DNA from 3 places in the Uliginosibacterium flavum genome. Region 1 is predicted to be linked to each of the others. Evidence: predicted binding sites of a transcription regulator. Region 1 holds the regulator's gene; each other region holds the start of a gene.

The links. The regulator sigma-54, encoded in region 1, starts transcription at its own class of promoters, with help from an activator protein. The targets are predictions, from matches to a motif close to TGGCACGCTTNCTGCTNA.
Region 2: flgB (flagellar basal body rod protein FlgB) is a predicted target of sigma-54. The motif match lies at 1,314-1,331, and genes of this name have one in related genera.
Region 3: metK (methionine adenosyltransferase) is a predicted target of sigma-54. The motif match lies at 1,429-1,446, and genes of this name have one in related genera.

Annotation. Positions count from the first base shown of each region.
Region 1 is NZ_JBEWZI010000002.1:120,532-123,782, forward strand. Features, by position in the region: gene ABXR19_RS02225 (PTS sugar transporter subunit IIA) at 1-71, opposite strand, end outside; gene hpf (ribosome hibernation-promoting factor, HPF/YfiA family) at 253-582, opposite strand; gene ABXR19_RS02235 (RNA polymerase factor sigma-54) at 600-2,102, opposite strand; gene lptB (LPS export ABC transporter ATP-binding protein) at 2,148-2,870, opposite strand; gene recX (recombination regulator RecX) at 2,857-3,251, opposite strand, start outside.
Region 2 is NZ_JBEWZI010000001.1:45,111-48,361, forward strand. Features, by position in the region: gene ABXR19_RS00200 (flagellar hook assembly protein FlgD) at 1-387, opposite strand, end outside; gene flgC (flagellar basal body rod protein FlgC) at 412-816, opposite strand; gene flgB (flagellar basal body rod protein FlgB) at 831-1,232, opposite strand; gene flgA (flagellar basal body P-ring formation chaperone FlgA) at 1,552-2,241, shown strand; gene flgM (flagellar biosynthesis anti-sigma factor FlgM) at 2,446-2,754, shown strand; gene ABXR19_RS00225 (flagella synthesis protein FlgN) at 2,751-3,227, shown strand.
Region 3 is NZ_JBEWZI010000002.1:291,556-294,806, forward strand. Features, by position in the region: gene metK (methionine adenosyltransferase) at 172-1,353, opposite strand; gene ABXR19_RS03050 (lysophospholipid acyltransferase family protein) at 1,561-2,466, shown strand; gene ABXR19_RS03055 (lysophospholipid acyltransferase family protein) at 2,463-3,251, shown strand, end outside.

The DNA.
Region 1 (3,251 bases):
GCGGCACGGGAATTCAGCGCGATATCAACAACAATCCGCTGCGGATCAAGAATCTTGGAGATCAGGTTCATGCCAGGTTCGGTCTTACTTACAGAACAGCGGCGAGTCTCCTTTCGGAGCTCGCCGCTTGTCAGGTTGGAAATTGACAGTTCAGGACTTCATCCTGCAGTCGCGGCAGGCCCATTATAGGCCTCGCCCGCCCTGCTGCGTCCAGTCCGGCCGCAGCACAGCTGAACTGTGTTGCGCGCACGCTCAGTCCGCGCTTGCAATGCTCTGGCGCTTCACGGATTCATGACCGTGATCACCGGCTTTCTCCTTGTGCTTGAGTACCTGACGATCCAGTTTGTCAGCCATCGCATCGATCGCCGCATACAAGTCATCGTCTTCACACTCCACGTGGATATCCTTACCACGCACGTGCACTGTCACTTCAGCTTTCTGTTTGAGTTTTTGTACCGAGAGGATTACATGGGTTGCCGTCACATGATCAAAATGACGAATCACCCGATCAAGCTTGGTGCTGACATACTCGCGCAGGGCGGGGGTCACTTCAAGATGGTGCCCGGTGATATTGAGATTCATAAAACACTCCTCTCCTGTTAGATCGACTTGCGCTGACTGACCGGCGGAATATTGAGCAACTCCCGGTATTTCGCGATTGTCCGGCGTGCTACCACAATACCCTGCTGGCCCAACAATTCAGCAATCCGGGCATCAGACAAAGGCTTGCGCCCGTCCTCAGCCGCAACCAGCTGGCGAATCAGCGCGCGAATCGCCGTAGCTGAACATTCACCACCCGTATCGGTGGCAACGTGACTGCCAAAAAAATATTTCAGTTCAAAGACGCCACGGGCACTGGCCATATATTTCTGAGTCGTTACCCGCGACACCGTCGACTCGTGCAATTCCAGCTCTTCAGCGATCTCGCGCAAGGTAAGCGGACGCATCGCCACTTCGCCATGCTCGAAAAACTGTCGCTGCCGATCCACTATCGCCTGTGAAACCCGCAGGATCGTGTCAAACCGCTGCTGTACGTTCTTGATCAACCACTTCGCTTCCTGCAGGTGCGTCGACAGTGTGCTGCTTACGCCCCGGTTATGGTGAAGTATATCGGCATAGACCTTGTGAATCCTTAGCCTCGGCATTGCTTCCGAATTAAGATTTACCGTCCAGGCACCCCGATATTTCCGGACAACCACATCGGGAATCACATAACGCGTCTCGGGCGCGGCAAAACGAGCACCCGGCCGGGGATTGAGGCTGCAGATCAACTCCTGCGCGGAACGCAATGCATCGTCATTACAGGACAGTCGGCGCTTGAGCTTGGCGAAGTCACGTGCGGCCAGCAACTCCAGATTGCCATCAACGATGATCATGGACAAGCGCCGTGACTCGCTCTCCGGCAGGGTCTTCAATTGCAAAAGCAGACTTTCCTGCAGGTTGCGCGCCCCGATTCCTGCCGGATCAAGGCTTTGCACCTGATGCAGGGAAATCGTCAAATCTTCCAGCTCAACATCCCATTCAGGCGGAATCAGCGGAAGAAGCTCTTCAAGCTCCTGCAGCAACAGACCGTCATCATCCAGAGCCTCGATCACCAGCATGACCAAGGCGCGATCCCGATCCGTCATGGCCATCAAGGCAACCTGACCCAACAGATGATCCCGCAAGGACGTCGCTGCGGCCTGGAGATCCTGAAAATCGCCGTCTTCACCATCGCCACTTCCGTGCGAAGCCCCTTCACTGCGCCATTCGGCGGCCTCGCCGATGTCGTCATCCGACACACTGTCGTAGGCTTCGTTGATGCTATCGGGCATGTCGGCCACGCTCGCCGCTTCATACTCGTCCTCGCCCGAAGACACGCGCTCGCTGGAGTACTCCTCACCCGCAGTGGCCATACTGGCCTCTTGCGGCTCGGGCAGAGACGGACTTGCGCCCTCATCTTCCTCGCCCGCCTCGCGTTCCAGCATCGGGTTCTCCAGCAGCATGCGCTCGATTTCCTGATTGAGTTCGAGCGTGGACAGTTGTAGCAACTTGATGGATTGCTGCAACTGTGGCGTCAAGGCCAGTTGCTGGGAGAAGCGAAGCTGAAGCGAGGGTTTCATGCGGACAGTGATACCAGCCGGCCCATGCCGGCCTGATGAAAAACGTTATAAACGGAAATGTTCACCTAGATAAACTTGGCGTACCTGATCATTTTGCACAATCTCTTCCGGCGTACCACCCGCCAGCACTTCACCCGCATTGATGATGTAAGCGTGGTCGCAAATCCCCAGTGTTTCACGCACATTGTGGTCGGTAATCAACACCCCGATTCCACGTGCTTTCAGGTAGCTAATGATCTTCTGAATATCCAGCACTGCAATCGGGTCAACCCCTGCAAAAGGTTCATCGAGCAGAATCAAACGAGGGCGGGTTGCCAGCGCCCGGGCAATTTCCACCCGACGACGCTCGCCGCCGGAAAGAGACATTGCGGTCGCATCGCGCAGATGGGCAATGTTCAACTCATCCAGCAACTCATCGAGACGCTTCGCCTGCTCTGCTTTACCCAGCTTCTGCAGCTCAAGCACCGCCAGAATATTCTCGCTGACCGAGAGTTTGCGAAATACCGAGTTTTCCTGCGGCAGGTAAGACAAACCTTGATGAGCGCGCTTGTGGATCGGCCAGTGAGTCAGATCCGCACCATCCAGATGGATGCTGCCGCCATCGGCACGCACCAAGCCAACAATCATGTAAAAACACGTCGTCTTGCCCGCCCCGTTGGGGCCCAACAAGCCCACTACCTCACCACTGCCGACCTGGAAGGAAACATCGTGCACCACGGTACGCGACTTGTAGCGTTTCTTCAGGCTGGCTACCCTAAGCAGACTCATTAAATGGTTCTTTCAACATTGTCCGGATCACTTCAACCGTAAAACCACGCGATTGCATGAAGCGCGCTTGGCGCGCCCACTCGCTTTGATCCTTCGGCAACTCACCAAATTTTTTCGCCCACACCGCACGTGCGCGCGTCAGCTCATCCTCGACAAGACCTTCGCCCAACGCTGCTGCGGCAATTTCGTTACTCACGCCTCGATCAGCCAGTTCGCGCCGCAAACGTTCGACGCCCACGCGCCCGCCCTGAGTGCGCACCAAGCTTTCAGCAAAACGCACATCCGATTGCAGGCCGGTTTCGGCCATGCGATCCAGCACGGCTTCAACGTCCTGCCCTTCGACAGCCTTGGCTTTAAGCTTGCGCCGCAACTCCACGCGCG
Region 2 (3,251 bases), on a different contig from region 1:
CACCTTGCTGGCCGCTGAATCGAGCTGCACGCCACCAGCAGCCAATCCGCTCACCACCTGAAGTCCGCTACCCGGCACCAGTACGGTATGCCCGACCAGGCCTGCAGCCTGCAGCGCCTCGCTGGACTGATAGCTTCCCATCAGCGTCTTGAGCGTGGCGTTCAGCTGGGTAATCCCGTCCACCGTGCTGATCTGGGCGAGCTGCGAAGTCGTCTGGGCGTTGTCCATCGGATTGAGCGGATCCTGATTCTTGAGCTGTGTGGTCAGCAGCTTGAGAAAACGGTTTTGCTGATCATCGGCAGAAGAGGTGGTTTTTTTGGTCCCGCTCCCGTTCAAGGATGTATAGATCGCTTGTGTGGGATCATTCACGGTGCTTGTCGTTGTCATTTCACTCTCTCCTGCTCTGCTTCATCAGCCCTGACCCAGCGCGATCGTGCGCTGCATCAGGGTTTTGGCGGTCGTCATTACTTCGGCGTTGGTCTGGTAGGCACGCGAAGCGGAAATCATGTTTACCATCTCTTCGACGACATCCACATTGGACATCGTGACGTAGCCTTCTGCATTGGCGGCAGGGCTCTTCGGGTCGTAGGCCATGCGGCCCGGTGCGGCGCTTTCCACCACCTGCTGGACACGTACGCCCTGCCCGCTCGGCCCCATCTGCACGGCCTGAAACACAACCTGCTTGGCTTTATAAGGCAAGCCGTCAGCGCCCACTGCACTCTCGGCATTGGCCATATTGCTGGCCGTGGTGTTCAGGCGCACGGACTGCGCATTGAGCGCGGAGCCGGCGATATTGAAGACGTTAAGCATACTCATGACAGCGCTCCCTATTAACCGGCCACGGCTTGCTGCATCGTTTTCAGCATGCCGCTGATAAACGTCAGACTGGCTTCGTAGTGCACCGCGTTTTCGGCGAAGGAGGCACGCTCGGTGTCCATATTCACGGTATTGCCATCAACGCTGGATTGCTCTTCGCCGCGATACATCAGCTGGGGGCTAGTCGCCACGCCGCTGGCATTCAAATGCCGCGCGGAAGTCGTGCTCAGTGCAATCGGCCGCCCCACCCGACCTTGCAGAGCACCGCTAAGGGCGCTGCCGAATTCGATGTCACGCGCCTTGAAATTCGGGGTATCCGCATTCGCGATGTTGGCCGCGATCACTTCCTGGCGCTGAGCACGCAGATTCAAGGCGGTCTGATGAAAGCGCAGGGCATTGTCGAGTTGGACGTTCATTTCTTCCACTCCGTTCAAGAGTTCTTCAAACATGGCCGTCGATCCCTGGCGAGTACAAATACGTGGGTGTTCGACGGATTCATTGCAGCTTCTGTGCCAGCATCGTAAGCCCCGCAACAGAGCGTTCAGCGGCCGATAAAGCGGCAAAACCACCTGCATTCCCGGCAGTCGGCAAGCGCCGGGCGGCAATGTTTGCCGGTACGCGGACAAGCGCTCGAATAGACCTGCACACCCATCGCTGTTTGACGCTTGAACCGACAGACCGAAGTGTTTCAATCGGGATGTCACCCACGAACATTCACGCCTCACGCCCCCTGCCATGCGCGCCCTCCTCTTCATCTTCCTGCTGCTCCCTGGCCTTGCCGCGACGGCCGCCCCGGCCACCACGCCAGCGCAGGACAAGATGTCACGTACGATCGAAGACTTCCTGCGCGCGCAAAGCGCCAGCGCGCCGGGTCAGGTCAGCATCGAAGTCGGCAGGCTGCCCGAGGCCGAGCGTTATGGCGCCTGTACACACTGGCAAGCCTTCCTGCCCGCAGGCGCACGCGCCTGGGGACGTGTCTCGGTGGGACTGCGCTGCAGCTCAGGTGGTAATTTCTCGCTGTACGCAAGCGCCCGGGTGCGCGTCGATGGTGCCTATCTGGTCGCCGCCCGACCCATCGCCAACGGCCAGAGCCTCGCTGCTGACGACATCAAGATCGTTCAGGGAGAACTCACAGCCCAAGCGGCCGATCTGCTGCTGGCCGATGCGGCAGCCGTCGGCCAGATCGCGCGCACCGCCATTGCCGCTGAGCGGCCACTGCAAGCCACCCTGCTGCGGCCCTCCGCCGTGATTCAGGCAGGTCAGATGGTGAAAGTCATCACACAAGGCACGGGTTTTTCCGTCAGCAACGAAGGCCAGGCGCTGGCCGCCGCCAGTGCCGGCCAGAGCGTGCGCGTGCGCCTGGCGAACGGCAATATCGTCAGTGGCATCGCGCGGGCGCAGGGTTGGGTGGAGGTACGCAACTGAGTGCGCCACCCACCACTCATCGCCAAACTTCTCAAGAAATCTCCCGACAGGCCGTTGCATAAGGCATGGCTGGTTGTCAGGCACGGCAAAAACCCCTAAAGTTTTTGCTGTATCCTCCGATAAGCCAAGTGTGGCATCGCGAATGCCTTATACAAAAACAGGCCTCGCAGGTATCACGCATACCTTGAGCCAAAGGGAAACGCCGTGAAAATCGAAAACACAATCAAGTCACCCGGAGCTGTGGGCAGCGAGACCAAAACTCGCCCCGCACGTGAGGCGACAACCAGTTCCAGCGCCGCGAGCGGGTCGAAAGTCCAGCTCTCCTCGCTGTCCAGCCACCTGCAGCAGCTCGAAAAAGTCATCGCCGAAACACCGGTGGTCGACAGCGGCAAGGTCGAGGAGATCAAGAGTGCGATCTCGCAAGGCCAGTTCCGGGTCAATCCGGAAAAAGTAGCCGACGGGCTGATCAACAGCGTGCGCCAGATGCTGGCTGCGCAGCCGCGTAGCGCGTGACGATTCCTGATCGAAGCGCGCTGCGTCAGCGCCTGCTCACATTGCTTGCTGCGGAAACGCAGCAAGTCAATGAATTCATCGCGCTTCTGGAACAGGAGCGCGATGTGCTGGCCGGGCATGACGTAGAGCCGCTTTTTGCTCTTTCCGAGCAAAAATCCCGTTTTGCCCGCCAGCTCCAGCAACTCGGTGACGGTCGCACCAGCGTGCTGCACCAGGCTGGCCTGCCGAACGACAAAACCGGCGTCGAAACCCTGGTCGGCAAGGACGGGCAACAGATCTGGGCCAGCTATCTGGCCGCAGCCACCCGGGCGCAGCAACTCAATCAGGAAAATGGCGCGCACATCACTGCACGCCTGTCCCAGAACCACCAGGCACTGGCCATACTGATGGCCCACTCTGACCAGCCCACCGTATACGGGCCAGACGGATCATCGCGCACCCGCCCGGGCTCTCGCCTGCTCGGCAGCTATTAACCTGACCAAGCATCACCCGAAGAC
Region 3 (3,251 bases), 170 kb from region 1:
CCAGCCCATTTCTGAAGCGTGGCGAAGCAAAATAGGAGTCATCATGCTTTACGGCGAGACGGCTGTAAACCAAGGCGCAGTGAGGCTTTCCACAGACAAAGAAAAGGCTGCGCGCGGCAGCCTTTTTGGCAATCCTGGATCAAGCCTGGCAGACGCCAGGCTGTCTCAGACTCAAAGTCCGGCGGACGCGCGCAGTGCAGCCGCTTTATCCGTAGCCTCCCAGGTGAATTCTGGCTCGGCACGGCCAAAGTGGCCATATGCAGCAGTCTTCTGGTAGATCGGGCGCAGCAGGTCGAGCATCTGGATGATGCCTTTCGGACGCAGGTCGAAATGCTCGTCGACCAGTGCCGACAGGCGCTCATCCGAGATCACGCCGGTACCGTTGGTGAACACGGTCACGTTCATCGGCTTTGCCACGCCGATGGCGTAAGCCACCTGCACCTGACACTCGCGCGCCAGACCGGCAGCGACGATGTTCTTCGCCACATAGCGGGCGGCATAGGCGGCCGAACGGTCGACCTTTGTCGGGTCTTTGCCGGAGAACGCGCCGCCGCCATGCGGGCAGGCGCCGCCATAGGTGTCGACAATGATCTTGCGGCCGGTCAGGCCACAATCGCCTTGCGGGCCGCCAATCACGAAACGCCCTGTCGGATTGACCAGATACTTGGTTTTCTTCAGCAGATCCGCCGGAATCACCGCCTTGATGATGTCTTCGATGATGGCTTCGGTGAAGCTGGCTTTCATCTTGGTCGGCGATTCGCTCTGATCCGGGCTGTGCTGGGTGGAGATCACCACGGTGTCAATCTCGACCGGCTTGCCATCCACGTAACGGAAAGTTACCTGACTCTTCGCATCCGGGCGCAACCAGGGCAGACGGCCGTCCTTGCGCAGCTCGCTCTGACGCTGCATCAGGCGGTGTGCGTAATAAATCGGGGCGGGCATCAGCTCGGGGGTTTCATCGCAGGCGTAGCCAAACATCAGGCCCTGATCGCCGGCGCCGATATTCAGGTGATCGTCAGAGGCGTGATCGACGCCCTGAGCGATGTCGTTGGACTGCTTGTCATAGCAGACCATGACTGCGCAACCCTTGTAGTCGATGCCGTATTCGGTGTTGTCGTAGCCGATGCGCTTGAGCGTATCGCGGGCGACCTGAATGTAATCGACGTGGGCGTTGGTGGTGATTTCACCGGCCAGCACGACCAGGCCGGTGTTGCAGAGGGTTTCGGCCGCCACGCGCGAACGCGGATCCTGCTCGAAAATCGCGTCCAGAATCGCATCGGAAATCTGGTCGGAAACCTTGTCCGGATGCCCTTCCGAGACGGACTCGGAGGTAAAAAGAAAATCATTGGCCATAAGGCACTCCACAAAAGCAAAAACCCCGGATGATCGTCGGCGCGGCCGACTCCGGGGTTTCGAGTGGTCGACGCTTTAGCAGAATTTGTGTGTGCGGCTTGCGCTGCACAACCGCCCTGCAAGTTGTCTTAACTCGGCGGTGCGCGATTATAGCCCCCGCCTCGCCCTATAATGCAAGCCCTTTTCCCCCTGCCCATGCAGCCAAACGTGTCACTCAACCGCCTGCTTCCACCCCTGTTCCGCCTGTTCGGCCGCTTCTCGCTGCCTGCGCTGCATCGCCTGGGCGGCTGGGCCGGACTGGCAACCTACGCGTTGTCGGGCAGCTACCGTCGCCGCCTGCAGGAGAACATGGCGCGCGGTCTGGGACGCAACCCGACGCGTACAGAACTGCACGCCAACGCCAGTGAAACCGGCCGCATGATGCTGGAGTTGCCCTTCGTGTGGCTGCGCCCACTCGACGAAGTCCTGCAGCACATCGTCGAAGTAGTCGGCTGGGATCTTGTCGAATCTGCGCACACAGAGGGCAGCACGATCATCGCCCTGACCCCGCACATGGGCTGCTTCGAAATCGCCTCGCAGTACTTCGGCACACACCTGCCGATGACCGTGCTGTATCGCCCGCCCAAACAAAGCGGCATTGAACAGATCCTGCGCGCCGGGCGCGCGCGTGGTCAACTCACCCTGGCCACGGCGGATCTGGCCGGAGTGCGACACATCATCAAAGGTTTGCGCCAAGGCGTCTCCACCGGCCTGCTGCCCGATCAGGCGCCGGGCAAGGGTGAAGGCGTATGGGCCCCCTTCTTCGGCAAACCTGCCTACACCATGACATTGGCCGCACGCCTGTCCGAGGTGAAGAACACCCGCGTGCTGCTGTTCTGGGGCGAACGCATCGTCGGCAAGGGCTGGCGCCTGCATATCTTCGCACCACAAACACCAATCGAAGGCAGCCTGGAAGAACGCGTGCATGCCATCAATCACGCTGTCGAAGACGTGATCCGCAAATGCCCGACGCAATACCTGTGGGGCTATAACCGCTACAAAACCCCGGCCGGTGCGCCGCCGCCTCCTTCGGCCGATGCTTCCCCCTCACCCCTTGCTCCTGACGCTGAATGACACGCATCTTTCTCGCTTTTCTGTGGTTGCTGCACTGGCTGCCACTACCGGTTCAAGCCGCCTGTGGCTGGCTTCTCGGCCACCTGCTGTATGTGCTGGTCGTGCCGCGTCGCCGCGTCGTGCTGACCAACCTGCGCCTGTGCTTTCCCGAACTTACAGCAAGCGAGCGCCGCAAGCTGGCGCTCCGCAATGTAGTAGCTGTCACCCGTTCATTTCTGGAACGCGGCATCGTCTGGTGGGCCTCCGAAGCGCGCATCCGGCGTCTGGTCGAGCTGCGCGGACTGGAGAAACTCCAAGCACTGCAGCGCGAAGGTCGCGCGATCATCTTGCTGACCCCGCACTTCACCAATCTGGACGCCGGCAATCGCCTAGGCTTGGAGATTGACGTCGTCAGCGTATTCTCGGCGCAGAACAACAAGCTACTGGAAAAAATGCTCCTGCACGGGCGCACACGCTTCGGAAATCAGCAGCTGCTGTCGCGTCAGGACGGCATCCGTGGTGCAGTGAAGGCCCTAAAAACCGGCCGCCCGCTGTACTACCTGCCGGATATGGACTTCGGTCCGCGCGACTCGATCTTCGTGCCCTTCTTCGGCGTGCAGGCAGCCACTGTGCCCGGCCTGCCACGTATCGCGCGTCTGGCGAACGCCGTCGTGATCCCGCTGATCATCCTCGCCAAACCGGATGCGAAGGGCTACGTCTGTGAATTCGGCGATGTCTGGCAGGACTTCCCGAGTGAAGACCCGGTCGCCGACACCGCACGCATGAACGCCTTCATCGAAGCCGAA